Cytobacillus sp. IB215665: one gene and its partner. The protein of the gene in region 1 binds, or shares a complex with, the protein of each later gene. Links are inferred from orthologs where the notes say so. Each region holds a gene or a part of one and is shown in the gene's direction. Other genes may lie near its edges. The genes, in order: metK and groL.

Region 1 (9,293 bases):
AATTTAAGGACTATTATTTTAATGATGTTTACCTCTCATTTGACAATCATCCATTTTCTTTATCTCCTAAGCATGTGTGGGTCATATGTAGGTTTTACAAACAATGGCTTGTAACAAATCATGCTACACGAGGCCTAGAATTCCCCGGTGGTAATGTCGAAGAAGGAGAAACTCCAGAACAAGCAGCAATTCGTGAAGTGAAGGAGGAAACAGGTGGTAACATTATTGATCTTCGGTATATAGGTCAATATATGGTGATGGGAAAAGAGAAGAGGATTATAAAAAATATCTATTTTGCAAGTATCAACTCAATTGAGGAACAACCAACATACTACGAAACAAAGGGGCCTGTTTTACTCGATCATCTGCCTGAAAATATTGCTTATAATGATTCTTATAGCTTTATTATGAAGGATGGGGTGCTACAAAATAGTCTTAACCGAATAAGAGAATTAATTAATGAATAAACAATAAGCTCGCAACAAGGTCTATATATCTTCAGGTCCTTGTGCGAGCTTTAATTGTTTTTAGTTTTTGATTAGCAAGGCTGGTGTATCTTTCTTTTGCCCTATAGTTCCATTTATACGTCTTTGATCAGTTTTCTTTCTAGGTATTCAACGCCATGGTACATAATTGTAGCAAAAACTGCAATAATTAATAAACTGAGGAGAACGAGTGTGAAGTTAAATACTTGAAAACCATAAATAATCATGTACCCAAGTCCTTTACCAGATACTAAAAATTCCCCTACGATTACACCAACCCATGAAAGTCCTACATTGACTTTAAGTGTTGAAATGATCGTTGGAAATGAAGAAGGAAGTACTGCTTCGAAAAATGATTGTCTTTTGGAAGCTCCAAATGAGTGTAATACTTTTAAATAATTTGGATCTAACTCTTTAAAAGAGGTGTAAACAACAATTGTTGTAATAATTACTGATATGATAGTTCCCATAGCGATAATGGACGTAAATCCAGGTCCTAAGGCAACGATTAATATAGGTCCTAGTGCAACCTTCGGCATCGCATTTAAAATAACAAGGTAAGGGTCTAATATGTTGGAAAGGCGTGGTGACCACCATAAAAGTGCAGCCAGGATGGTTCCTAATAAGGTGCCTAAAATAAAGCCAAGCACGGTTTCAAATAATGTGACACCTATATGAACAAATATTGAGCCATCTGCTACTTTTTCAATTAATAATTTTGTGATTTTTGAAGGAGAACTGAATAATAGTGGATCTATCAACTTAAAGTAGCTAGCTATTTCCCAACTTGAAAAAAATACAATAAAAATGAGCAGTTGATAAATTCTTACTACGCGTTTTTCTTTTTTTAGCTGATACAAGTATTGGGCATGAAGGTCGCTATATTTTGTTTGAGGTGTCAAATTTATCCAACTCCTTCCAGACCTTCTGGAAAAGGTCAGCATATATGGGGTGTTGCCTAGCATTAAATGGAGGTAGTTCACTTAATGTGTTTGGAATAACGAATGTTTCGGATATTCTACCTGGATTTGCATCCAGTAATATAATGCGGTCGCTCATTGCAATTGCTTCTCCAATATCATGTGTTACAAGTAGTGTAGTTTTGTTGTATTCCTTTAAAGTGTTTGATACGAGATCTTCTAATTTAAGTTTCGTTTGAAAGTCAAGTGCAGAAAAAGGTTCATCCAGTAAAAAAATTTGTGGATCTGTTACTAATGTTCTCACTAGCGCTGCTCTTTGACGCATCCCTCCAGAGAGTTGTCTTGGGTACAGATTTTCGGTTCCCTCTAACCCGATTTCTTGTAATAGCTGAATAGCTTTCTCTTTTGTTCTATCACATAATTTATGATTGAGTTTTAATCCTAATAAAATATTTTCTTCAATCGTTCTCCAAGGAAATAAATAATCTTGCTGAAGCATGTAGCCGACAGTGTGAGTTGATGCTGTCACTTTGGTGTCTTTTAAAAGAACATCACCTTTAGTGGGCTGTAAAAGTCCAGCAATAATGGAAAGTAGCGTTGTCTTCCCACAGCCACTTGGTCCAATAAATGAAATAAATTCTCCTTCTTTAATTGCTAGGTTAATATTCTCGAGTGCGGTAGTTGCTGATGATTTAGAAAAATATGTGTGATGTATATTGTTTATTAATAAAAAACTCATGAATCATCACCTCTTATTTGGACATCACCTTTTCAGCAATATCAGTGTTGACTAATGTTTCATGATCTACTCGTAAAGGTAGTTCGCCAGCTTCATCCATTATGTCTTGAAGGTTATTCCATTCAGTTGCATCCAAGATTGGATTGGTAGCATATGAGCCTTGACTTTTGTATCGATCAACTACTGTTTCAATTAATTCTATTGATGTATCCTCAAAAAAGGTATGAATTGATTGTGCAATTTCTGCTGCATCATGAGAGTCAACCCATTGTTGTGCTTGATATATCGCTCGAGTAAACTTTTCTATTGCTTCACTATTTTCTTCCATAAAGCTGCTTTTTGCCATAAAGGTAGTATATGGAACATATCCAGACTCCTTGCCAAATGATGCAATAATATATCCTGTTCCTTCTTGTTCAAATATACTTGCTGTTGGTTCGAAAAGCTGCACATAATCTCCTGTTCCAGCTGCAAATGCGCTTGCAATATTAGCAAATTCAATATTTTGAATTAAATCTAAATCTTTGTGTGGATCAATACCCTGATTCTTTAATACGAACTCTCCAACCATTTGCGGCATACCACCTTTGCGTTGACCGAGGAAAGTACTTCCTTTCAGTTGGTCCCAGGAAAAATTATTGATGTTAGTGCGTGAAACTAAAAAAGTCCCATCGGTTTGAGTTAGTTGAGCAAAATTTATTACAGGATCATTAGCATCTTGAGCATGGACGTATATTGTCGTTTCTGAGCCAACTAATGCAATATCGGCACCGTCAGATAGCAAAGTTGTCATCGTTTTATCGCCACCCCATGTCGTTGTCAACTCTACTTCCAGCCCTTCCTTTTCAAAGAATCCTTCAGAAAATGCAACATACTGTGGGGCATAAAATATTGAATGGGTTACTTCAGCAACACGTAATTTTTGTATTTGTTGTTCATTACACCCAGACAATGGTATGAAGATTAGAAATGCTACAAGAAATATAAAGCTTATTTTTTTCTTCATTGCCAGTTCCTCCTATATACTTTTCTAAGCTAAGATAGTTTATGAAGCACCATTCGAAAAGGTGAACGCCTATGAATGTCACTTCAATACTTACACTGTTAGAATGTAGAGTAGTTGACATGTGAAAATAGTATGTAGAGAATTTAACATAGAAGCTCATAATAACTTTAGTTACTTATTTTGATTGTTTCCCCAGAGATTGTTGTTTTTCGACCTAAGAGATAAATTGTTCTACAACCATCCTTCTTGTTATCATCGTACATCTCAAAGTCAAACTAGCTGTTCAGGATTAGTAACAATCGTTGCTTAATTAATACATTGTGTTTATCACAGCATAAACAACATAAATACTTTTCCATGCTATATTCTGAAGTAGAAGGAGGGGATCAGCTTGGAATGTAGAGATGGACATGTTATTGAAAGACAGCGGTTACCTTCGCCTAATCCAAATATCCTTTTATATGAATTAACATATTTAAGTAACGGTTTGAAAGTGAAGGGATTATTAGCCGAACCGAAAAGAGTAGGTAAGCATGATGGTTTTTTATATTTAAGAGGCGGAATAAAAAATGTTGGTAAAGTTCGTGTTGGGCGCATCGTCCAATTTGCTTCAGAAGGTTTTGTAGTCATGGCGCCTTTTTATCGTGGAAATCAAGGCGGAGAAGGTAATGAAGACTTTGCTGGTAATGATAGGCATGATGCCGTTGCAAGTTACCGAGTACTAGAACAGCTTGATAGCGTTTTTGAAGATAGGATTCATGTATTTGGTTTTTCACGTGGAGGTGTCATGGCACTTTTCACAGGGATTATAGAACACAATGTAAAATCAGTTGTAACTTGGGGTGGTGTTTCTGATATGACACTTACATATAACGAAAGAATTGATCTACGACGTATGCTGAAAAGAGTTATTGGAGGAACACCTAATAAGTATCCAGATAGATACAAAATACGTACACCTCTCTATACGCTAGAACAATTACATGCACCTATTTTAATTATCCATGGTAAAAACGATAGCAATGTGACCATACAACATGCATATAGACTTGAAAATAGACTGAAAGAGCTTAATAAAAGCGTAACTACATGGTATTTTGACGAATATACCCATTACTTTCCTCCTGCTGAAAATAGAAAAATTGTAAAAAGACTTACTGAGTGGATGAAAAATCAATAAGCACCATGATAAAATAGTCATAAAAGGATAACTATGTTAAAGGAGCGTTTAAAATGGGTATGCCTCTTGAATTAAATACAATGATTGTTACGAAGGGAAAAGAAAAAAGGTTAGGAGAAAATATTTTCACTCTAGAAAAAACAGGTTACCGTCTATATCCACTCGACATCCCATTAGAGGTAAAAAGAACTATAGGGGGAGATATAAGTGGAGAAGGGGTAATTGATAAGGTTGAATTAGAAAATAATAAAACTGTGATCACTTACCGGCTGATTTCTTTACATTCAACAAACTAAGGGATTGGGATACTTTATCCGGCAAAATCAATGCTTTTTTACATTTTGAGGCTGTTGTACAACATTTAACAGTAAGGCTCTTTTCGTAAACGATGTAGTTGTTTTTACTAATAATGTGATAATGCTGAGTTTTATGAGAGCTTGATATGTAAAAGTAGAAAAGATGCCTGTAAACGTGTATCTTAGAACTAAGGCAACAATCAATCTGAAAAACAGCCTTTTATAAAGAAAAGAAGAATAAGAAATTAGTGTTGATTACTTTGTTCGCATACAGCAATCCTAGACGAATGATTACAATAATACTAACCTTAGTAAAGAGTAAAAGGGTCAGACCCATTTTTATTAATGGGGTCAGACCCTTTGTTGTTATTATTATTCTAAGTATCATGCATGATGAAAGTGTATATAGAGTAGTAAGTAATTAGTTAGCTATTAATGAAGGTCCACCTAATTGTTCTATCTTCTCATCAATATTACTAAACTTTTTAAAGTTCTCTTGGAATTTTGCTGCTAGTTCAGTTGCTTTATCAACGTATTCTTGTTGATTTGCCCATGTTTTTATTGGCTGTAGTACATCATCAGGTACACCGGGAACATGTAATGGTATTTCTAAACCAAATATACCTTCTTTTATTGTTTCAACATTGGTTAATTCTCCTTCTAAAGCAGAACGTACCATTGAACGAGTAAATTCAAGTTTCATTCGGTTACCTACACCATATTCTCCACCAGTCCAGCCTGTATTCACAAGGTATACTTGAGCACCATGTTCATCAATCTTATCACCTAACATTTTTGCATAACGTGTAGCTGGCAATGGTAAGAATGGTGAACCAAAGCAAGTTGAAAATGTAGCTTGTGGAGAAGTGATTCCTCGCTCTGTTCCAGCAAGCTTACTCGTATACCCACTTAGAAAATGGTACATTGCTTGTTCCTTCGATAGTTTACTAATAGGAGGTAAAACACCGAAAGCATCAGCTGTTAAAAAAATGATCGTATTAGGGTGACTTGCAATGCTAGGAAAAATGATATTATCGATTGCTTGTATAGGGTAAGCAGCTCGAGTGTTTTCTGTTAGAGAAGAATTGTCATAATCAGGGTTTCTTGAGCAATCATCAACGATGACATTTTCTAGTACTGAACCGAATCGAATCGCATCGTAAATCTGTGGTTCCTTCTCTCGGGATAAGTTTATACACTTGGCGTAACAGCCACCCTCTATATTAAACACTCCATTTGCTGACCATCCATGTTCATCGTCCCCTATTAACCGTCTGTTCGCATCAGCTGAAAGGGTTGTTTTTCCCGTTCCTGATAACCCGAAGAATAAAGCGACATCTCCTTCTTGACCAATATTGGCTGAACAATGCATGGATAAAATCTCTTTTTCAGGGAGAAGGTAGTTCATGACAGAAAATATTGATTTTTTCATCTCACCTGCATACTCTGTTCCACCTATAAGCACTGTGCGTTTTTCAAATGAAATAATAATAAATGTTTCCGATCTTGTTCCATCAATTGCAGGGTCTGCTTTGAAATTTGGCGCAGAAATGACAGTGAAGTCAGCGGTATGCGATTGTAATTCCTCCTCAGTAGGACGAATAAATAGCTGATGTGCAAATAAATTGTGCCATGCATATTCATTAATCACTTGAATAGGAAGTTGATATTTTTTATCAGCACCTGCGAACCCATTAAATACATAAATTTCATCTTTGTTAGCTAAATAATCGAGTACTTTATTATAGAGATTGTCAAATGATTCCTGTGAAATAGGCTGATTTACTGTTCCCCAATCTATTTTACCTCTTGTAGATGGCTCATCTACAATATATTTATCTTTTGGTGATCGTCCAGTATATTTTCCTGTTGTAGATAGTATGGCACCTGAAGAAGTTAAAGTGCCTTCTTTTCTATTTAACACACTTTCAACGAGAGTAGGGACGGATAAATTGTGTAATGTATTTTTACGAGCTAGTAAACTTGATAATTCGCATGATACACTAACAGAATTCATGATCAAAACCTTCCTTTACGTTTTAATAATGTCGTTAACAATTCATAACTTAAAAATAGTATAACACATTAACTCAAATAGTCTATACTATTTATAATTATTTTATACTGGATTCAACATAATCGTACCATTCTTTGTAAAAGATACATAACGATAATTTAATGAACAATTCAGCTCTTAACTATGTTGACATGATACTGTTTACTACGTTAATATATTGTGTTGAACGGATACTCTCTTATCCCGAGCTGGTGGAGGGACAGGCCCTATGAAGCCCAGCAACCATCACTATATTTTCAGATTATGAGAAAATAATCTGCTTTGTTCTTAATTGTGATAAGGTGCTAACCTGGTGCAAGGCACTTGTCTTGAACGATAAGAGTGAAAGGCGTGAATCGAGTATGTCAAACCTTTCCTCATGATTTGTAGGAGAGGTTTTATTTATTTCCAGTAAAAAGTTTGAAATTTTGGAAAGTAATATGGGAATGAGTTCCGTTTCAAAATATAACTATATGAAGTAGTTTGCTTCATAAAGGAGGAAAAGCTATGACAAAAAAACGTCACTTATTTACTTCTGAATCTGTAACTGAAGGTCACCCTGATAAAATTTGTGACCAAATATCAGATTCCATTCTTGATGCTATCTTAACAAATGACCCTAACGCTCGTGTTGCATGCGAAACGACCGTGACAACAGGGATGGCCTTGGTTGCTGGGGAAATTACTACATCGACGTATGTTGATATTCCTAAGATCGTACGTGAAACTGTACGGACCATCGGCTACACACGTGCAAAATATGGTTTTGATTCAGAAACCTGTGCGGTATTAACATCTATTGATGAGCAATCGCCTGACATTGCAATGGGTGTCGATCAAGCACTTGAAGCTCGTGAAGGGTCAATGACAGATGAAGAGATAGATGCAATTGGAGCTGGTGACCAGGGCTTAATGTTCGGATATGCTTGTAATGAAACAAAAGAATTAATGCCGTTACCAATCTCATTAGCTCATAAATTGGCACAACGCTTAACAAAGGTAAGAAAAGAAGAAATTCTTCCATATTTACGACCAGATGGTAAGACCCAAGTAACTGTTGAGTATGATGAAAATAATAAACCAGTTCGCATAGATACGATTGTAATTTCTACTCAACATCACCCAGAGATCACATTAGAACAAATTCAACGAAACATTAAGGAGCATGTTATAAGCCATGTTGTTCCTAAAGAATTGATTGATGCTGATACAAAATACTTTATAAATCCGACAGGTCGATTTGTAATAGGTGGTCCACAAGGAGACGCCGGATTAACAGGGCGCAAAATAATTGTTGATACGTATGGAGGATATGCCCGTCACGGAGGGGGAGCATTCTCTGGTAAGGATCCTACAAAAGTTGATCGATCAGCTGCATATGCTGCACGTTATGTTGCAAAGAATTTGGTGGCAGCTGGCTTAGCTGATAAGTTGGAAGTTCAGTTAGCATATGCAATCGGGGTCGCACAGCCTGTATCCATTTCAGTAAATACATTCGAAACAGGTAAGGTTGCTGATGAAGTTTTAGTTGACCTCATTCGTAATAATTTTGACTTACGTCCAGCTGGGATTATAAATATGCTTGATTTACGACGTCCAATTTATAAGCAAACAGCAGCATATGGACATTTTGGACGTACTGATGTTGATCTTACGTGGGAACGTACTGATAAAGCAGAAGTGTTAAAAGAACAAGCATTATCTCGAAGTAATTAATAAAGGTTGCTTTCGGATTGATTGTTGCTTTTCAGTATCATTATTGCTGCTCTACTTAAATGACAATAGCAACAAAATTAACAAAAGTACCTTAATAAATAACTACAAAGCAATAACTAAAGGGCAGACCTCACATACAACATATTCTGTATGTGAGGTCTGCCCTCACTATGAATGACAATATTTTTTATAGGTATTAACTAAGATGGGCTCTTACTTCTGCTACATTAGGAAATATCGTTTTAACACTATCAGAAAAAGGACAGTAGTAAACGAATATCTCATAGCCATTAATATCAATTATTCGTTTGCCAAAAGGAAACAAAGACAAGTTCTGAATTTCAAGTTCTAGGTTAGGAAAATTTACGTTAATGAATTTTAGTACCTCATGTTCACGATAGTCCACAAGTAACCCTCCTGATTTTTCAGAATTTTAAAAACTATTTCTCTACTCTAATTAAAATTTCCTTTATAAATGAAAGAAAATAATTAATATTAAGCGAAATGTAGGAGCGATTATTTTTGCAGAAGGCTATTTTCGCATTGAAGGCTATTTTTCAATTTAAGAAATAAATACTTATACATTTAGTGTCCGTGGCATCATTTCTTCTGTACAACGATGACTAACGTATAAAACCACTTTTTATGGTATTAATTTGGTAACAATAGCAACAGAGTTTACAAAAAGACTTTTAGTAAAAATAGCAACAAAGTTTACGAAAAGGACCTTTCTGATTAAATTAAAAGGAAAATTGTGTATACTACTAACACTCTCAATTCACTAGCCAAATATGATATAATTCTTAAATATATAAATACGAATTAGTAGGTGACTTACATAATGTGTGGATTCATTGGCTGTGTAAACAATACAGCAAATCATCAACGTCATGAA
Region 2 (17,323 bases), on another replicon or contig:
AGTTTAAAAGCACTTTTGAAGCAAGTGGATAAGTGGATAACTTTGATAAAAACTGTGGATAATGTGTAAAAGTCGGTGTATAACATACATTACAATGAATTGTTTGTGGATAACTATGTGGAAGAGTCAACTACAATCCATATGAAGTGTAAGAAACATCTTTTTTGCAATAATTGTAGTGCTTATTGGGGGCTTGCGCTTCTCTTCTGTATCCCTAGCCTCTCGAGGTCGTTTCACTACAATCCTAAAAGGTAAAAAGCACCTTCTAGGATTGTAGTTCCAACGCTTGTCGAGGCAAAACAGTCGTCTCCACTTTTCTTCTAATCATGGAGTGTTTCCCATTCGGTCATTAATTGTTCTAGTTGCTCCTGGTACTGTGAGTTTTCTTCATTAATCACGGCCACTTTTTCGTGATCTTGAAAGATAGTTGGGTCACATAGGAGAGTCTCATTTTTATCTATTTTTTCTTCGAGTTTTGATATCTCTATTTCTAGCTCTTCGATTCTTCTTTTTCTTTGACGCTGTAATTTCTTCATTTCCTTGTCTTGTTCATAAGTCAGCTTCGTCTGTGTTTTATCTTCCTTGATTGAAGGACTAACTACTTTTTGTTCATTTAGCAGCTTAAGTTCTTCAATTTCTGCTTTCTTTGATATGAAATAATCATAGTCTCCCAAATATTCAGTAATACCGTTTGTAGTAAGTTCATACACTTTCGTAGCTAGTCGGTTTATAAAATAGCGGTCGTGGGAGACGAATAGAATTGTACCAGGATAGTCAATCAATGCATTTTCAAGTACTTCTTTACTATCCAAGTCTAAATGGTTTGTAGGCTCATCCAAAATTAACAGATTAGCTTTTTGTAACATAAGCTTTGCTAACGCAAGTCGTGCCTTTTGGCCACCACTAAGTGTTGATACCGGCTTCAACACATCATCACCTGAAAATAAAAAGTTGCCTAACACTGTCCTTATATCCTTCTCGGGTTTTGATGGGTACTCATCCCAAAGTTCATTAAGAACACTTTTATTTGAACTAAGATTTGCTTGTTCTTGGTCATAGTATCCAACTTTAACATTTGATCCAAAAGAAAATTCTCCTTGTAGGGCTTGTATCTTATTAATCGCTGCCTTGAGTAAAGTTGATTTCCCAATACCATTTGGACCTACCAAAGCTACACTGTCACTTTTCATGATTTGAAAATTGATATGTTGGATAATAGGCTTGTTGTTTTCATAAGAAACAGAAATGTCTTTAGCTTTTAAAACTTCATTTCCACTTTGACGTTCGATGTCGAAGTGGAACGAAGCCGATTTTTCATCTCCAGTAGGCTTATCTAGGACTGTCATTTTCTCCAGTTGTTTTCTTCTACTTTGTGCTCGTTTTGTTGTTGAAGCTCGTGCTAAGTTTCGTTGAACGAAATCCTTAAGCTTGGCAATTTCACCTTGCTGCTTTTCATAAAGCTTTAAATCGTGTTCATAATTTTCTGCTTTCTTCTTTAAATAATCACTATAATTACCGATGAATTTTGCTGAATTAGTTCGAGATATTTCGTATACTTGTGTAACGACTTTATCAAGGAAATAACGGTCATGAGATACGATGAGAATAGCTCCTGGATAGCCGAGTAAATATTGCTCCAACCAAGTAAGAGTATCAATGTCAAGGTGGTTAGTAGGCTCATCTAGTATTAATAAATTTGGCTTTGCTAATAATAGCTTCCCTAGAGCAAGCCTCGTTTTTTGACCACCACTTAAAGATGATATAGGTGTTGAGTAATTAAAGCTGGAAAACTGAAGTCCGTGTAGAACAGCTCGTACATCAGCTTCATATTGATAGCCACCTTGTTCTTTATATTGAATTTGTAAATGATCATACTCTTTTAATAGTTTGTCGTAATCTGCCTTGTTTGACATAAGGCTTTGATTGGACATTTTTTCTTCTAGTTTACGTAATTCTATCTCCATTTTTTTTAACGGTTCAAACACGGTTAACATTTCTTCCCAAATAGATAAGTCCGAATCTAAGCCACTATGCTGTGCTAAATATCCAATAGAAATATCTTTCGGTTTCATGACGCTTCCGCTATCATGAGACATGTATCCTGCTATTATTTTCAATAAGGTTGATTTTCCAGCGCCGTTACGGCCAACGACAGCTATTCTATCTTTCAATTGTACTTCTAGCTTTATATTCGATAAAATAAGATCAGATCCAAAATATTTTGTGAGCTGATTCACTTGTAACACTATCATGTTAGTTCACCTCTGTTATAATAGTTTTAGTGTATCTTAAAATGTATGAAATGAGCAATATTCTTTCACTGGATTCCAATGTTTAACTATCTAAGGTTTGAGAAGTGCTTATTTTTAACAATAGTTCAGTTTGATTTGTATGCGCTTTCTTAGTGAAGATATTTTAGACTTAGCTTTTATATCATGTACGATGTATAGGCTCTTTTCATAAAATTTTTTGCAATTGACCTCATTTATTAAGAGGAAAGAAGCTACGACCGCTAGGTTTATACGTATTTTCTCTTAAAACGAATAACAGCAATTAATGCGAAAAAAGCCTTGTACTAAGACATAAATAGGATTTCTCATAGTATTTGTTGCACCTTTTCATCATTAAAACTATAACAATAGGCTAAATTATTAATTACAATTGCCACACCACTTACGAAAAAGCCATTTACTAAGAAGGTGATAGAAACGGACTTGGGTGTACATATAGTTTTCACGCCTTGTTAAAGTAACGACAGGATTGTAAAAATAGTGTAGTATAGTCATATTGAGAGGTGAAAAGCAACAGTGTCTTCATTTACACATTTTAATGATCAAGGTAGAGCAAAGATGGTTGATATTTCTGAAAAGGGCGAAACATTAAGAACTGCTATAGCGAGATCAAGTATCTCAGTTAGTAAAGAAATTTATGAACAAATTATTCATTCAAAAATAAAAAAAGGGGATGTTTTAGCTGTAGCTCAAGTGGCTGGTATTATGGCTGCAAAAAAAACATCAGATATTATCCCGATGTGTCACCCAATTAGTTTAAAGGGTGTCGATATCACATTTACATGGGAAGAAGAAAAGCACTTATACAAGCTTATTATTATCGTAGAAGTTAAAACGAAGGGTAGTACAGGTGTTGAAATGGAAGCTTTAACTGCTGCTAGCACATGTGCCTTAACTGTTTATGACATGTGTAAAGCAGTTGATAAAGGTATGGTTATTGGTCCAACTTATTTATTAGAGAAGACTGGTGGAAAGAACGGAGACTTTATTAGAGAGCAGTGAATGAATAGCTGTTTGAATGTGGGGGAATAGAAGTGAATAACGAACAAACAAAAATTCCACAAGCTACTGCAAAGCGTTTACCATTGTATTATCGATTCATTAAAAATCTTCATGCTGCAGGTAAGCAGCGCGTATCTTCTGCTGAGTTAAGCGAGGCTGTAAAAGTAGATTCAGCAACAATACGTAGAGATTTTTCGTATTTTGGTGCTTTAGGTAAAAAAGGGTATGGTTATAATGTTAATTATTTATTAACGTTTTTTCGACAAACACTAGATCAAGATGAACTGACAAAAGTGGTGTTAATCGGGGTCGGGAATTTAGGTACTGCATTTTTAAATTACAATTTTATTAAAAATAATAATATGAAAATTGAACTTGCATTTGATGTTGATGAGCAAAAAATTGGCACTACAGTTGGAGATGTTCCTATTTATCATATGGATGATTTAGAAAAATATATTACCAAAGATGTAAGTGTTGCCATCTTAACTGTACCTGCACCAGTTGCTCAAGGGATGACCGATCGTTTAGTAGAAACAGGTATTAAGGGTATTTTGAATTTTACACCAGCTCGAATTAATGTACCTGACCATATTAGAATTCATCACATTGATTTAGCAGTTGAGTTACAATCTTTAGTATATTTCCTTAAAAACTACCCAACTGAATAGTAGCTCTACTGGCATTGTGGTCGTTTAGATGATCATCGAGTTATAATAACAATATATGCTTTATAATGATAGATCAGGAAAATTATTTGTAATTTATGATGGAGGTGAGACCAATTAACATAGGAATAGGAAGTCTTATATTAATTTTAGTGATCGCACTCGTTATCTTTGGTCCAAATAAGCTTCCTCAATTAGGAAAAGCTGCTGGAGAAACACTTAGAGAATTTAAGAGAGCGGCACAAGACATTGCAAATGAAAATAATAAAAAGAAGTAACATTAGGATGAGAAAGTATGAATGATAGTAAAGAAATGTCTGTATACGATCATATAGGAGAGCTAAGGAAGCGTCTAATTATCGCAGCCGTTTTCTTTGTTGTTGCTACAATTGGAAGCTTTTTTTTGGCTGAGCCAATCATTGTCTATTTACAACAGGCTGATGAAGCAAAAGAGCTGACGATGAATGCATTTTCCTTAACTGATCCAATAAAAATTTATATGCAATTTGCTTTTATTATAGCTTTTGTAATTACTGCACCAGTTATTTTATATCAGCTTTGGGCGTTTATTAGCCCAGGTCTATATGAAAAAGAACGGAAAATCACTTTAAGTTATATACCAATATCAGTGTTACTATTTTTAGGTGGAGTTTCATTTTCCTATTTTATTCTATTTCCATTTGTTATTGAGTTTATGACGAGGATATCTGAACGGCTAACGGTTAATCAAGTTATTGGCATAAATGAATACTTCCAATTTCTATTTAAAATCACTATTCCATTTGGAATATTGTTTCAGCTTCCTGTCGTTGTGATGTTTTTAACTAGACTTGGCATAGTCTCGCCTATGTTTTTAGCGAAAATAAGAAAATACGCATATTTCGTTTTACTAGTTATAGCAGCATTTATTACGCCACCAGAGCTCATTTCACATCTGATGGTGACGATACCTTTATTTATTCTATATGAAATAAGTATCTTTATCTCAAAAATAACCTATCGGAAAGTGGAAAAACTAGAACAGGAACTCCTGACTGAAAATGAGTAATAACCATACAATAAACCATAACAAAGTTAATCAAAGTGAGTTTTTACAAATTGTAGAGGCTCACTTTTTTCATGTAGTATTTTCTAGCGGTTATTTTGTGAGTATATGCAAGTATAAAGGTCGTATTAATATCTTATATAAAGCATTCAATAAATGAAGAAAGTAATGATGTTAATGAGCAATAAAACAACAAAATTGTTTGAGGTTGATTTATATAAACCTATTCAAGAGCATTTTATAGAACAGGGGTATGAAGTATATGGAGAAGTCAATCATTGTGATATAGCAGCTATAAAAGACGATGAGCTAGTGATCGTGGAGCTTAAGCTTAATATAAGTATAAAGCTGTTAATACAAGCTACTAAAAGGCAGCGTTTATCCGATCAGGTGTATATTGCTATCCCGAGGCCTACATATTCTTTGCGTTCTAAAAAATGGCAGGATATATGTTATTTGGTCAGAAGGTTAGAATTAGGCCTTATGATTGTAACTTTCAAAAATGGTACTGCACTGGTAGAAATCATTCTAGCCCCAGCTGACTTTGATCGGAAAAAAAGCATGCAAAGCAGCAAAAAAAAGAGAGATTTACTTTTAACTGAAATGCAAGGCAGGCATCGTGACCATAATGTTGGTGGAAGCAAGAATCAAAAAATCATGACGGCGTACAAAGAAAACTGTATTCATATTGCTTGTTGCCTCGAACGTTTAGGTCAGTTATCAACAAGTGATCTTCGCCAAATGGGAACGGGTGACAAAACTGTATCTATTCTTAATAAAAATTATTACGGCTGGTTTGAAAGGGTGCGAAGAGGAACTTATTCACTTAGTGATAAGGGTAAGAATGAGCTAACTTCATATCCACAACTTGTTCACTATTACGGTGAATTAATAGCAAATAAGCTTGGTTGATACAGAGAATGGTATTTTGGGTAACTCATATGTATTTAGAGAAGAAAAGATGTCCCGAACATATTCGTGCTTAGCAAAAAGCAACAATTAATGTGAAATTAGCCATAGAATAAAACAACCTTCCTGTTAACTAGGAAGGTTGTTAATTATTTTATATTTTTTAGTTTGTTATGAAAGATAAACATACGAATAGCCACTCCAAAATCAAGGGTGGCTACAAAAGACAATATGAGAGTGGGGAAATTCCAAATTGTTTCTTGAGCTGATTGAATTGCGAGATATGTGAAAACGATTCCTATAAAACTATATATAAATCCAAAAAATAAAGGTGAGCGGCGCATATGTTATAATCCTCCAATAATCGACTGCATTTGTTCCAGTTGTTGTCGCATTTGTTCAATGTCATCCTTGTAGATAGTTTGTATTAAGACCACAAATGTATTCATTGAAACGTGTGCAATAATAGGTACGAGTATTCTTTTTGTTTTCACATAAAGAAAGGCAAAAGTAAATCCCATTGAACTGTATATGAGTATGTGCTCTGGCTCACCATGAACTAGGGCGAATATGACAGAACTAATAAGTGCTGATATCCAAAAATTATATTTCTTATACAACGAGCCAAAAATGATCTTTCTAAAAATGATTTCCTCTAATATTGGTGCGATGATTGAAGTGACAATAATGAATAACGGGACCAATTCAAAAATTCCGATAAGCACTTCAGTATTTTCTGACCCTGGATTAATTCCAAGTAACATTTCAATATTTGCTGCTAAAGATTGTGCAAATAACGCAAGGAAAATACCTGCGATTGACCAGAAAATGGCTTTGCCAGTAGAGGGGTAATCTTCAGGAATCACTCTGTTAATCATATCTTTTTTCATAATGAAGAGAATAATCATTAATCCGAGGATAAAGCTAATTACAGCCCAATAACCAACCCTAATGACTAGCGCAATATCATTAGAATGAGCATCCTCGCCTACACCTAAAATTTCTAATAATGGCACACCTAAAGTCGCAGAAAATTGGACGATAATATACGCGATAATTACATACCAATAATGTCTTTCGAACGGTGGAAATATCTTTTTAATCAATAAAATAATCTCCTTTAAATGTTTGTTCATGCTGCTTTGGTTTAAAATAGTATTTTGCTATTTGGGAATGCCTTGTTTCCCTTCGCAGCTTTTAGAGGTCACCATGTCATTTTATCAGAAAGAAAAATCCCTATTCAAATGATATACCTTAATGATTTGACATTGTTAGCCTATTTAACGATTTTCATCATAGTTGTCCGATTAAAATATGCACTAATAATGTATGTCCGATATACACGGGTTAGTACAATACTTACCGTATTTTATCACAGTATTCTAACATACTCATGTATATTATGTTTTTTATGTTTATTCCTACGTATTTGTGACATAATTTTAAAGGGTTAAATGATAAAGATATTTACATAAGAAGGTATAAACTTTATTTCAATCATGTAAAACCTACTTAGCGTTCCAAATACATCAACATCAGCAATATTAACTCTACAGAGATCCTAGAAATGGGTTGTTTTTGATTTAAATAATGTTTTTCGTACTAAGCAATTGCCAAGTACTTAACTAGAGTTATGGCATCTTTCTTCTGTAAAGCAATGATAACCGTATAAAACACTTTTTCTATGCTGGTATCAATAGCGGCAAAGATTACGAAAAGAGTCTTTCTATATTGAAGACTATGACAAGAAATAAAGCCAAGCTCTAATTGTGTAATAAAAAATGGGACGAATGTCGTGGTTATACAAGGGAGAACTTGTCTATTTATGGGGTATATATGAAATTAGGAATTTTTTTCTGCTTTAGACTTGCAAAAACATGTGAGATTCATTAATATAATAGTTGTGTTAGCACTCAAGTATAGCGAGTGCTAATAGAAGAATATTGAACAATAATACCATTTAAATTATTTGAGGAGGTTGTTTCACTTGTTAAAGCCATTAGGTGATCGTGTTGTTATTCAAATTGAAGAAACAGAAGAAAAGACTGCAAGTGGTATCGTATTACCGGATACTGCAAAGGAAAAGCCTCAAGAAGGAAAAGTTGTAGCTGTTGGTTCTGGTCGAGTACTAGACAGCGGTGAGCGTGTAGCTCTTGAAGTAGCTGTAGGTGATAGTATCATCTTCTCAAAATATGCTGGTACTGAAGTAAAATCTGACGGTAAAGAATACTTAATCGTACGTGAAAGCGATATTTTAGCTGTACTTAGCTAATTTTATCCACCTTTGTACTTAACATAATGTGTAATGTTCAACAGCATATGGATTGAACATTATTTAATAGATTAGGAAAATTTGAGGAGGTAAAACAATATGGCAAAAGATATTAAATTTAGCGAAGAAGCACGCCGTTCTATGCTAAGTGGTGTAGATGCACTAGCTAATGCTGTAAAAGTTACATTAGGACCTAAAGGACGTAATGTAGTATTAGAGAAAAAATTTGGTTCTCCATTAATTACAAATGATGGTGTTACAATTGCAAAAGAAATCGAATTAGAAGATGCATTTGAAAACATGGGTGCAAAGCTAGTTGCTGAAGTAGCTAGTAAAACAAATGATGTAGCTGGTGACGGTACTACTACAGCAACTGTTTTAGCACAAGCAATGATTACTGAAGGTCTTAAAAACGTAACTGCTGGTGCAAACCCTATGGGCGTTCGTAAAGGAATTGAGAAGGCTACTAAAGTTGCAGTTGAAGAGCTTAAAGCAATCTCAAAACAGATTGAAGGTAAAGAATCAATCTCTCAAGTAGCTGCAATTTCTTCATCTGATGAAGAAGTAGGTCAATTAATTGCAGAAGCTATGGAACGTGTTGGTAATGATGGTGTTATCACTATTGAAGAATCAAAAGGCTTCGCAACTGAATTAGAAGTTGTTGAAGGTATGCAATTCGACCGTGGATATGCTTCACCATACATGGTTACTGATTCTGATAAAATGGAAGCTGTTTTAGAAAATCCATATATTTTAATCACTGATAAGAAAATTGCTAATATCCAAGAAGTGTTACCTGTATTAGAGCAAGTTGTTCAACAAGGTAAACCACTTTTAATGATTGCTGAAGATGTAGAAGGTGAAGCTTTAGCTACATTAGTAGTAAACAAACTTCGTGGTACATTTAATGCAGTAGCTGTTAAAGCTCCTGGATTCGGTGACCGTCGTAAAGCAATGCTTGAAGATATTTCTATCCTAACTGGTGCTGAAGTAATCACTGAAGACCTAGGATTAGACTTGAAAGCTACTACTGTTGCTCAATTAGGTCGTGCTTCAAAAGTTGTTGTAACAAAAGAAAATACAACAATTGTTGAAGGTACTGGCGCATCTGATAAAATTGCAGCACGTGTAAACCAAATTCGTACACAATTAGAAGAAACAACTTCTGAATTTGATAAAGAAAAATTACAAGAGCGCCTAGCTAAATTAGCTGGTGGCGTAGCGGTAATCAAAGTTGGTGCAGCTACAGAAACTGAATTAAAAGAACGTAAGCTACGTATCGAAGATGCTTTAAATGCAACTCGCGCAGCTGTTGAAGAAGGTATTGTTTCTGGTGGTGGTACTGCGCTAGTAAATGTACACAGCAAAGTAGCAGCAATTGAAGCTGACGGAGATAAAGCTACTGGTGTAAATATCGTCTTACGTGCACTTGAAGAGCCAATTAGACAAATCGCTCACAACGCTGGCCTAGAAGGATCTGTCGTTGTAGATCGTCTAAAACGTGAAGAAGTTGGAGTAGGCTTCAACGCAGCAACTGGCGAGTGGGTTAACATGATCGACACTGGTATCGTTGACCCAACAAAAGTTACTCGTTCAGCATTACAAAACGCAGCATCTGTTGCAGCAATGTTCTTAACAACTGAAGCTGTAGTAGCTGACCAACCTGAAGAAGGTGGCGCACCTGCTATGCCTGACATGGGCGGCATGGGTGGAATGGGCGGAATGGGCGGCATGATGTAATCTGCCCCTCAAACCCTTGATATAAAAGGATTTGCCTATATGATGTCCAGTATGGGTAACATTTAGGTAACGTGAGGTTATAAAAAATTAGAGGTTTTCCATTAGTTGAGCAAACTTTTGGGAAGCCTCTTTTTTCATAGACTTAGTAATATGTAAATACACATGTTTTGTCGTGTCATCATCTTTATGCCCAAGACGTTCCATGATTTCAGGTAAACTCACTTCAGCCTCTGCAAGTAATGATGTATGTGTATGTCTTAACGAGTGTGGAGTTAATTCAGAATATAGTCCTGAAATTTTTAATAATCACCTCATTCTGTTTTCATGTCTAACTTGTGATTGGTTTAGTAAACAAAAGGTAAGTTGTGTTTATTAAATAAAAATACACGAGTGATGAGGTGGTGAATAGTTTAATTTGAGATGGTTAGTTAAAAAACAAGATTTATATAGTGTTACTTACATCATAAGGACTTGATGGAAGGTAAGTATTTAAGTAATTCTTGTTCTATTTGGCGAAGAGTTTTCCCATCTGTCTCAATCCCATTTTTTTCTGCCATCCTTAGTGTTGATTTGTAATCTTCAGCAGTATAATACTCATCGTATATTTCAAATGTTCTTTTTTTACGTATTTCCATTATTTCTGCTAACAACTGCTCTGATGATTTGTCTTCAAAGTTAATTCCTAATTTATGCGCTTCCCTATATAGACTAATTTGTGATTTTCCTTCCATGATTTCTTGGTTAATTTCCACTTGAGTCTTGCCAGCTGTTTTTACACGAAAAGCGCTTATTCTCCGTTTTACCATTTCTTCTTCAGGTAAATGATCATCCCCTTCATATCCTATGATACTAAAGCCCTGTTTTCCGAGTATACGGTAGTAGTTATCCTTATTTATTTGATTTCCTTGTAAATCTATAATTCCACTTTCACCATCAAATTTTATCACTAGCTTGCCATCGAAAGTTTTTAAGCCCTCATAATCATACATCCAAAGAGATTTATCTTTAGAAAATTGATTAGATACACCCTTTACTCGATCAAAAAAATTGTTGTTATAAGCTAAAGTAATTACTGTTACACTTCCAAATGCAATAGTAGAAGCAACCACTGTTGCTACAATGATTTTCTTCATAATTAAGACTCCTTTAATATGTTTTAGTTTTGATTTTAAATGTATTGTAATGTCCAATTCTTAATATTATGGGTAGATATTTCTTAAGATTATCTTAATAAACCAAGCACGACATTAAAATGAGCTTAAAAGTATATCAATTTTTAGAGATGAATAATTTTAATATAAACGCATTAGTACATCGTTTCCTGAAAAAGGTAACACGAACTCTAGTTGAGTACGTGTTTATTAATACGAAAAATAACAATCAATGTGAAAACAACCACTTTAAAAAAACACCTCATAAGCCAATCTAAGGTGTTTTAAAAGAAACAGTTATTTATTATTCATTATTCATTATTCTTGGATTCCTTGATCCCATTAATAATAGCTAATTTTATTATCCAATAAAGAACGAAAAATTTAACAAACGCAATAAAAAATTGGTAAATTAATCCTTTGGTAAAATATGAGTTGACCAACAAATTTCTTATGTTTTCCATGATTTCGAACATAATTACCTCCAGTTAAAACTTGTGTATATATAAAGTGTTTTCTGTGTATTATTACCAAAAACATAAGAATTATATTAAACACAAGATAAGCAGCGAGTAACTTGGGGAGGTATAAGTAAAATGTTATGGAAACTCAAGAGTTACTGTGAAAGACTTGGATCTAAGAATCATATATATATAGTCAAATTGAATTTAACTACACAACGATAGTTTTATATTACAACTTTTACAGACATCTCCCCACACAATAATATTTAGAAAGCCATATATATATATATAATATTTAAGGGAGATGAGGGAATGAGTAACCAATTGTGTAGAGGTAATGGAGAAGGATTTGAGATAGTTGACTTTCAATTTCATATTCCTTCAACAAACCATGTGGACTTAGGATCTCTTTCAACTGATTCAAATTATCCTACAACAATTGCACTGTTAACACTAAATAACTTAAAGCCTGGTGATATTGTATTGCTAAGTTGGACATTTGTATTAAACAACCAAGGTGGTGATGAATTTACTCATCAAGTATGGAGAGGGGATACAACTATTCATAGGTCAATCAGAGGAATTGAAGGTGGCGGAGAAGATATTAGTATAACATCTTCTCAAACGATTGATAAAATTAATAGTTATCAATGTGCTACTTATAGATTAACTGGTTTTGCAAATAACCCTGACATAAACCTTAATGGTCCTGTTAATTTTAGCGCACAGCAATTAAGACCGAAGATCAAGTAATGAAATCTATAAGTTTACAAGTGGGTTAGGTGTTTTCGTAGTGAATTCCAATTTATAGTAAATAATGGTTAGTTTTTTTCTTTAAATAAAATAGGTACAAAAATCAATGAAAAAAAAATGAAATACTGCTGTGATTATTAATATAGAACCTATTTTCACAGTCCCCATGTAATTTTATAACTAAAAATAATAGTACCATACATTGTAAAGGAAAACGCCGAAGTTATGAAACTTAAGATAGATTATGTTTGATAGAAAAGAAGGAGAAGTTTATCGTACTAACTGTCCAGCATGTACATATACTTGTTTAACAATAAAGGAGCGGTAAAGGTAATAAAATTTGCTTGTAATAGTAGCTATGATTTCTTACTAAAGATAAAGCTTTGAAAAAGAGTTAAGGGGTGAACCGAGTCGCTAAAATTAAAGAAATTGATCTAAGCCAACAAACTAAGTTAAGTAATTGCATAAGTACAACAATATTAATGATCGAACAAGACAAGCTAAGCCACTGAGATGTAGGTATTTCCATTTGATAAATTCAACACTCACAATGTGATAAAAGAGGATTGGGAGTTTACAGAAAAAAGAAGAGGCTTATATACATACCTGACAATAGGAGGGCGCTAATCATTGCAGCATTTTAGTTGTGTGATGGGTGTCCTCTTTTAGTTGTTAAAAGAGGATGGTTTGAATGAAGTGAAAAATGTTACGTAAAATTCTATCAAATTTAACCAGAAGTGTGAAACAACGTAAGAAATATAAAAAAGGCTTTCGAGAATGGGAAAAGTTAATGAGATAAAACAGGAGTCGTTACTGAAAATTCTCGAATTCAAATAAAAGGTTGATAAAATCAGCAAAAAGCCCTTTAATGTACCTTTACTAAATGGACAGAAAGATTTACATATTTCTTTTTGGTTTTTTTGTAGCACAAAAAATGCTATAATGTTTTTAGGATTTTTGTGCTACAAAAAAGGAGTGTTTAAATGAATCAAATAACTTTTTCTTCATACGAAGAATTAGAGCAATTGTTGAAAGAAAAATTCTATAAGAAAGCAAAGTTTATCGGGTTAAGTGATGAAGAAATTCAGCTATCTATCATTTATAAAAAGAAAGCGAAAGATCTATGGGACAAGCATAATTGTCAACAGATTATTGAACAGTATGGCACTGTTACAATTGAGGCTTGGATGGATGAAGAAGGAAATAGGAGAACGAAAAGAGGAAGGCCTAGAAAAGAAAAGTCAGAAAAGCTTAGTTTTCCATTACACGTTCGATTGGATGAGGAGTCTTTTAAGAAACTTAATAATTATGCAAAGGAACATGATGTAAACTGTTCAACAGCAATTAGAATGATATTAAAAAATTTATAATTAGTGAATTGAAGGGCATTCGTAAATATAATTAAAGGTGTTTTTCAGGAGGATTGAAAATGAAAAAAAATCGTTTTAAATTTTGTTTTGATTTATTGATTGCAATTACATTTAGCTTATTATTTGCTCCAGCTATCACCAGTGTAGCATTTCATGAAATAGCTAGTATTTTATTGGCAGTAGCATTAATTATTCATTTATTTTTAAACAAAGATTGGATTATTGGTATGAGCAAAAAAATATTCTCAAAAAGAATAAGAGGCAAAGCCTTACTATCATACTTATTAAATATAACCCTGTTGTTAGATATGTTGTTTATTATGGTAAGTGGATTATTAATTTCCGAGGTTATCTTTCCTAATTTTAGATATTTCACAAGCATAAATTGGCTTGCTCTTCATATTATTTTGTCAATCCTCGGATTACTTATAGTTGGGGTTCATTTAGGATTACATTGGCAGTGGATCAAACAAATTGGAAGCCAATACCCTAAATTAAAGAAGCTATTTTCTTTTCGTAAACCTTCTCGGATAAAAATTTTACGTATAATGTTGATTATTGGGACGATTTTTTTGTTCGTCCAAATATTTAAACTGACTGTTGTATCGATTGATTTAGTTAGTGGTCCGAGTTTAGGTGCTGAAAAAAGTGCGGGAACAGAAGGGCATGAAAATCTATTTTCAGTTAACATATTAGGAATTTTACCAGTTTTCACAATCTATTCATGCCTTTTGGGTTCAATTGCTTTTTATACCAACTTAATTGAAAAAAGGGTCATGAATAAGAAACATACAAGGACGTCCTAATGGTGTTTCACTTTTCGAAAATTAATCAAAATAGGTAGCCAATGTTGTATTTTTTTCTAGTGAGATCAAAGTTTTAGAAAGAAACATATGTGAACATCCAAAGATTAACCTAGAGGAAGAAAGCTGAAACAAGTGACATAAAGTTAATGAAATAGTATTTTTGAATGCTGTAAATGTCTGCAGACCACCTAAAAGGTTATTAAAAAAATTTATTTTCATAATATAAAATACAGCAAGGTATTTAATCGTTTATTAGCTCCCTAACGACACCAAATGGGTAGGGAGTACATAAGTTACATTAGTATATATTTAGTCACCTTGTAACATTTAGTACCGCCTTTTACTAAAATGTACCCTATAGAATAAGCACTTTAAAAAGTCTTCTTATAGGGTACATTTTTGTTGTCTATAATTTGAAGCTTATACGACGAATAATGAAGAAGCAGCCGCCATTATATGCCATATTAGAAAGGCAAACTCTTATAGACGAATGATGAAAGCAACACAAGAACATAGGATTGTACCCAATCTGTTGGACCGACAATTTAAGTAAGTCCCTGGAAAAGTACTCCTCTAACCAATATCACATATTTATTTTACGTAAGGGGTCAGAAAGCCTATTTGTCCACTATTAAAGATGGATCGACCAGTGAAATCTTAGCCTATCACGTATCAGATCGTATAACCATGAATTTAGCTACAGAGAGCCTATTAAAGCTAAAGTAAGAGAAATTGTAAACCCTTTCTTAGTAAAAGTAAATAAATAGATTCATAAATCCTAACATGAATGGGAGCTTAAATAACTAAAAAGGTAGAGATATAAGTTTTATATAATTCTTCTCATGCCAATTTTTCATAAGCTAGAACAGTTAAGCTCCTTTTTTAAAACAACATAATATCTATTTAACAAAAATAAATTAGGGTAATAATTCAGTGAAAGAAAAAGTTTAGATAAAAGCAAATTTCGACAATTTTATTGAAAATTTTGAAATAAATTGTTGACTAAATAGTAAAAATATACTAAATTGTTATTTAGTAGACTTTATAGGATAAATTAGTATTAAAGGGATTTTTTTCTTTTTTATCTAAATTTAGCTTATTGGTCTACTGAAAAATTCTAAGAACTCGCGAGCTTCATTAGAAAAATATTATCTTAGAGGGGAGTCGGTTAAATGTTAGCAAAGTTAGCAAATCTTTTATCAGGAAATTCTAAATTACAAGGTGAATGTGTTGACGAGAGATGTGAATGTGGATTCTACACAATTTGTGGTTGGGATCCTTCAGTTGGAAGAAAAGTGTGTTTCTGCACAAGAATCAAATAATTGTATATTACATCTAACGTAATATCTAAATAGCTTTCTCAGTTAATTAGTTAATATATAACTATTGAGTGCACTCATATTATTAACTAGTATGAAAAAAGACTGATAATTAACATAAGTAATTATCAGTCTTTTTTCTTGTAAATTAATCTTTTTATGTGTTAGAGGAGACATCATGAAAAATAACTATTATAAAAGATCATTCTATCTTGTCTTTAAATATGCAAAGTATTGGGTATTACTGTCTCTCATTTTCGCAATCATTACAGGGTTTGTGCCAATTATTACGGTTTGGCTATCAAAGGAAATTATTAACTTTATATCATCCGTATTAAGAGGGGATAATGATATTAATAGTCACCAACTTTGGCTATTATTATTTCTACAATTAATTGTACTTATTATCCAAAAATCTATTGGAAATATTAAGTTATATATAAATTCAAAGTACGAAAAAAAACTTGATTATATTTTGGAAAAGATGGTATCAGAAAAGTCAGTCGGGTCTCCTTTAGCATTTTTTGAAAATGCAAAGTTTCATAATCATCTAGATAGAATTCAATATAATAAAGGAATTAGGTTGATGTCACCTGTAGTGTCTACTTTGAACATCTTTGAAGGAATAATTACTCTTACAAGCTTATTTATCTTTTTAATTTCATACCATTGGCTACTGATAGTGATTGTAATGGTAATTGTCATACCGATTATTTACTTAAGAGTAAAATACGGTAAGATGGAATTTCAAATGCATTTACACCAAACTCCTAAAGCAAGAGAGCAAGCATATCTCTCAGCATTACTTACTAATCGTGTCAGTGCAAGTGAGATAAGAATATTTAATCTTAAAGATTTCTTTCTTAATAGATGGGCATTTCTATTTAAAAAAATTAGTAAAGAATATTTAACTCTTATAAAGTCTAGAGAGTTTGCAAATATATGTATTAATGTGTTGTCATCAGCTTTATATTTTCTAGTAAGTGTTTTTTTATTGAAGTTTGTAAGAAATAAATCAATCCAAATAGGGGATTTTGTAAGTGTTCTTCAATCAGTGCAAGCTGCCGAAAGAAGCCTAATTGATATTTCATACAATATAGGTGAAATATACAGTGATAGTCTTTATATTAGAGATCTTTTTGAGTTTTTGGATTTTCAAGATTCTAATTATGAACTAAATGAATCAAAAGAAAATAGGCCATTTAGTTTCAATTCTAGTATTGAATTTAAAAATGTTTCATTTAAATATCCATACAGTGAGCAACAAGCGTTGAAAAATATAAGTTTTAAAATTGAGTGTGGAGAAAAAATAGCTATCGTTGGTCAAAACGGCTCTGGGAAAACAACTCTAATTTATTGTTTGATGGGTTTATACCCTATTAATAAAGGGGAAATTTTAGTAGATGGAATTAATATAAACGATATTGATAGATCGGAACTCTTTAAGAAAATCACAGTAATTTTCCAAGATTACATGAAGTATAATTTATCTTTAAAACGTAATATAATTTTAGATAGCCAAGTTGATGATGA

The links.
Region 2: the proteins of metK (region 1) and groL are in contact, whole or in part, in a cryo-EM structure (PDB 8P4O), measured with the Escherichia coli proteins. The link is inferred for Cytobacillus sp. IB215665 from one-to-one orthologs.

The regions. Positions count from the first base shown.
Region 1 is NZ_JAXBME010000021.1:44,484-53,776, forward strand. What follows is about bases 6,429-9,293. They hold metK (methionine adenosyltransferase), read left to right. Parts: upstream 6,429-7,189; coding sequence 7,190-8,398; downstream 8,399-9,293. Other genes in these bases: pckA (phosphoenolpyruvate carboxykinase (ATP)), read right to left, coding at 6,429-6,643; SLH52_RS19985 (hypothetical protein), read right to left, coding at 8,595-8,804; asnB (asparagine synthase (glutamine-hydrolyzing)), read left to right, coding at 9,240-9,293. In the rest of the region: ytkD (RNA deprotection pyrophosphohydrolase), read left to right, coding at 1-467; SLH52_RS19950 (ABC transporter permease), read right to left, coding at 581-1,387; SLH52_RS19955 (ABC transporter ATP-binding protein), read right to left, coding at 1,365-2,144; SLH52_RS19960 (ABC transporter substrate-binding protein), read right to left, coding at 2,158-3,150; SLH52_RS19965 (alpha/beta hydrolase family protein), read left to right, coding at 3,542-4,330; SLH52_RS19970 (DUF2584 domain-containing protein), read left to right, coding at 4,384-4,626; more of pckA, read right to left, coding at 5,048-6,428. UniProt on the Escherichia coli protein: Catalyzes the formation of S-adenosylmethionine (AdoMet) from methionine and ATP.
Region 2 is NZ_JAXBME010000029.1:12,592-29,914, reverse strand. Bases 7,631-10,606 are described here. They hold groL (chaperonin GroEL), read left to right. Parts: upstream 7,631-8,286; coding sequence 8,287-9,927; downstream 9,928-10,606. Other genes in these bases: SLH52_RS22335 (hypothetical protein), read right to left, coding at 10,389-10,606; groES (co-chaperone GroES), read left to right, coding at 7,903-8,187. Also shown: SLH52_RS22390 (ABC-F family ATP-binding cassette domain-containing protein), read right to left, coding at 321-2,252; cyclic pyranopterin monophosphate synthase MoaC, read left to right, coding at 2,808-3,293; SLH52_RS22380 (redox-sensing transcriptional repressor Rex), read left to right, coding at 3,326-3,964; SLH52_RS22375 (twin-arginine translocase TatA/TatE family subunit), read left to right, coding at 4,060-4,239; twin-arginine translocase subunit TatC, read left to right, coding at 4,257-5,009; SLH52_RS22365 (DUF2161 domain-containing phosphodiesterase), read left to right, coding at 5,163-5,918; SLH52_RS22360 (YdiK family protein), read right to left, coding at 6,065-6,259; SLH52_RS22355 (type II CAAX endopeptidase family protein), read right to left, coding at 6,263-7,021; more of SLH52_RS22335, read right to left, coding at 10,607-11,060; SLH52_RS22330 (hypothetical protein), read left to right, coding at 11,855-12,295; SLH52_RS22325 (hypothetical protein), read left to right, coding at 13,279-13,665; SLH52_RS22320 (DUF4405 domain-containing protein), read left to right, coding at 13,725-14,471; SLH52_RS22310 (ABC transporter ATP-binding protein), read left to right, coding at 15,969-17,323.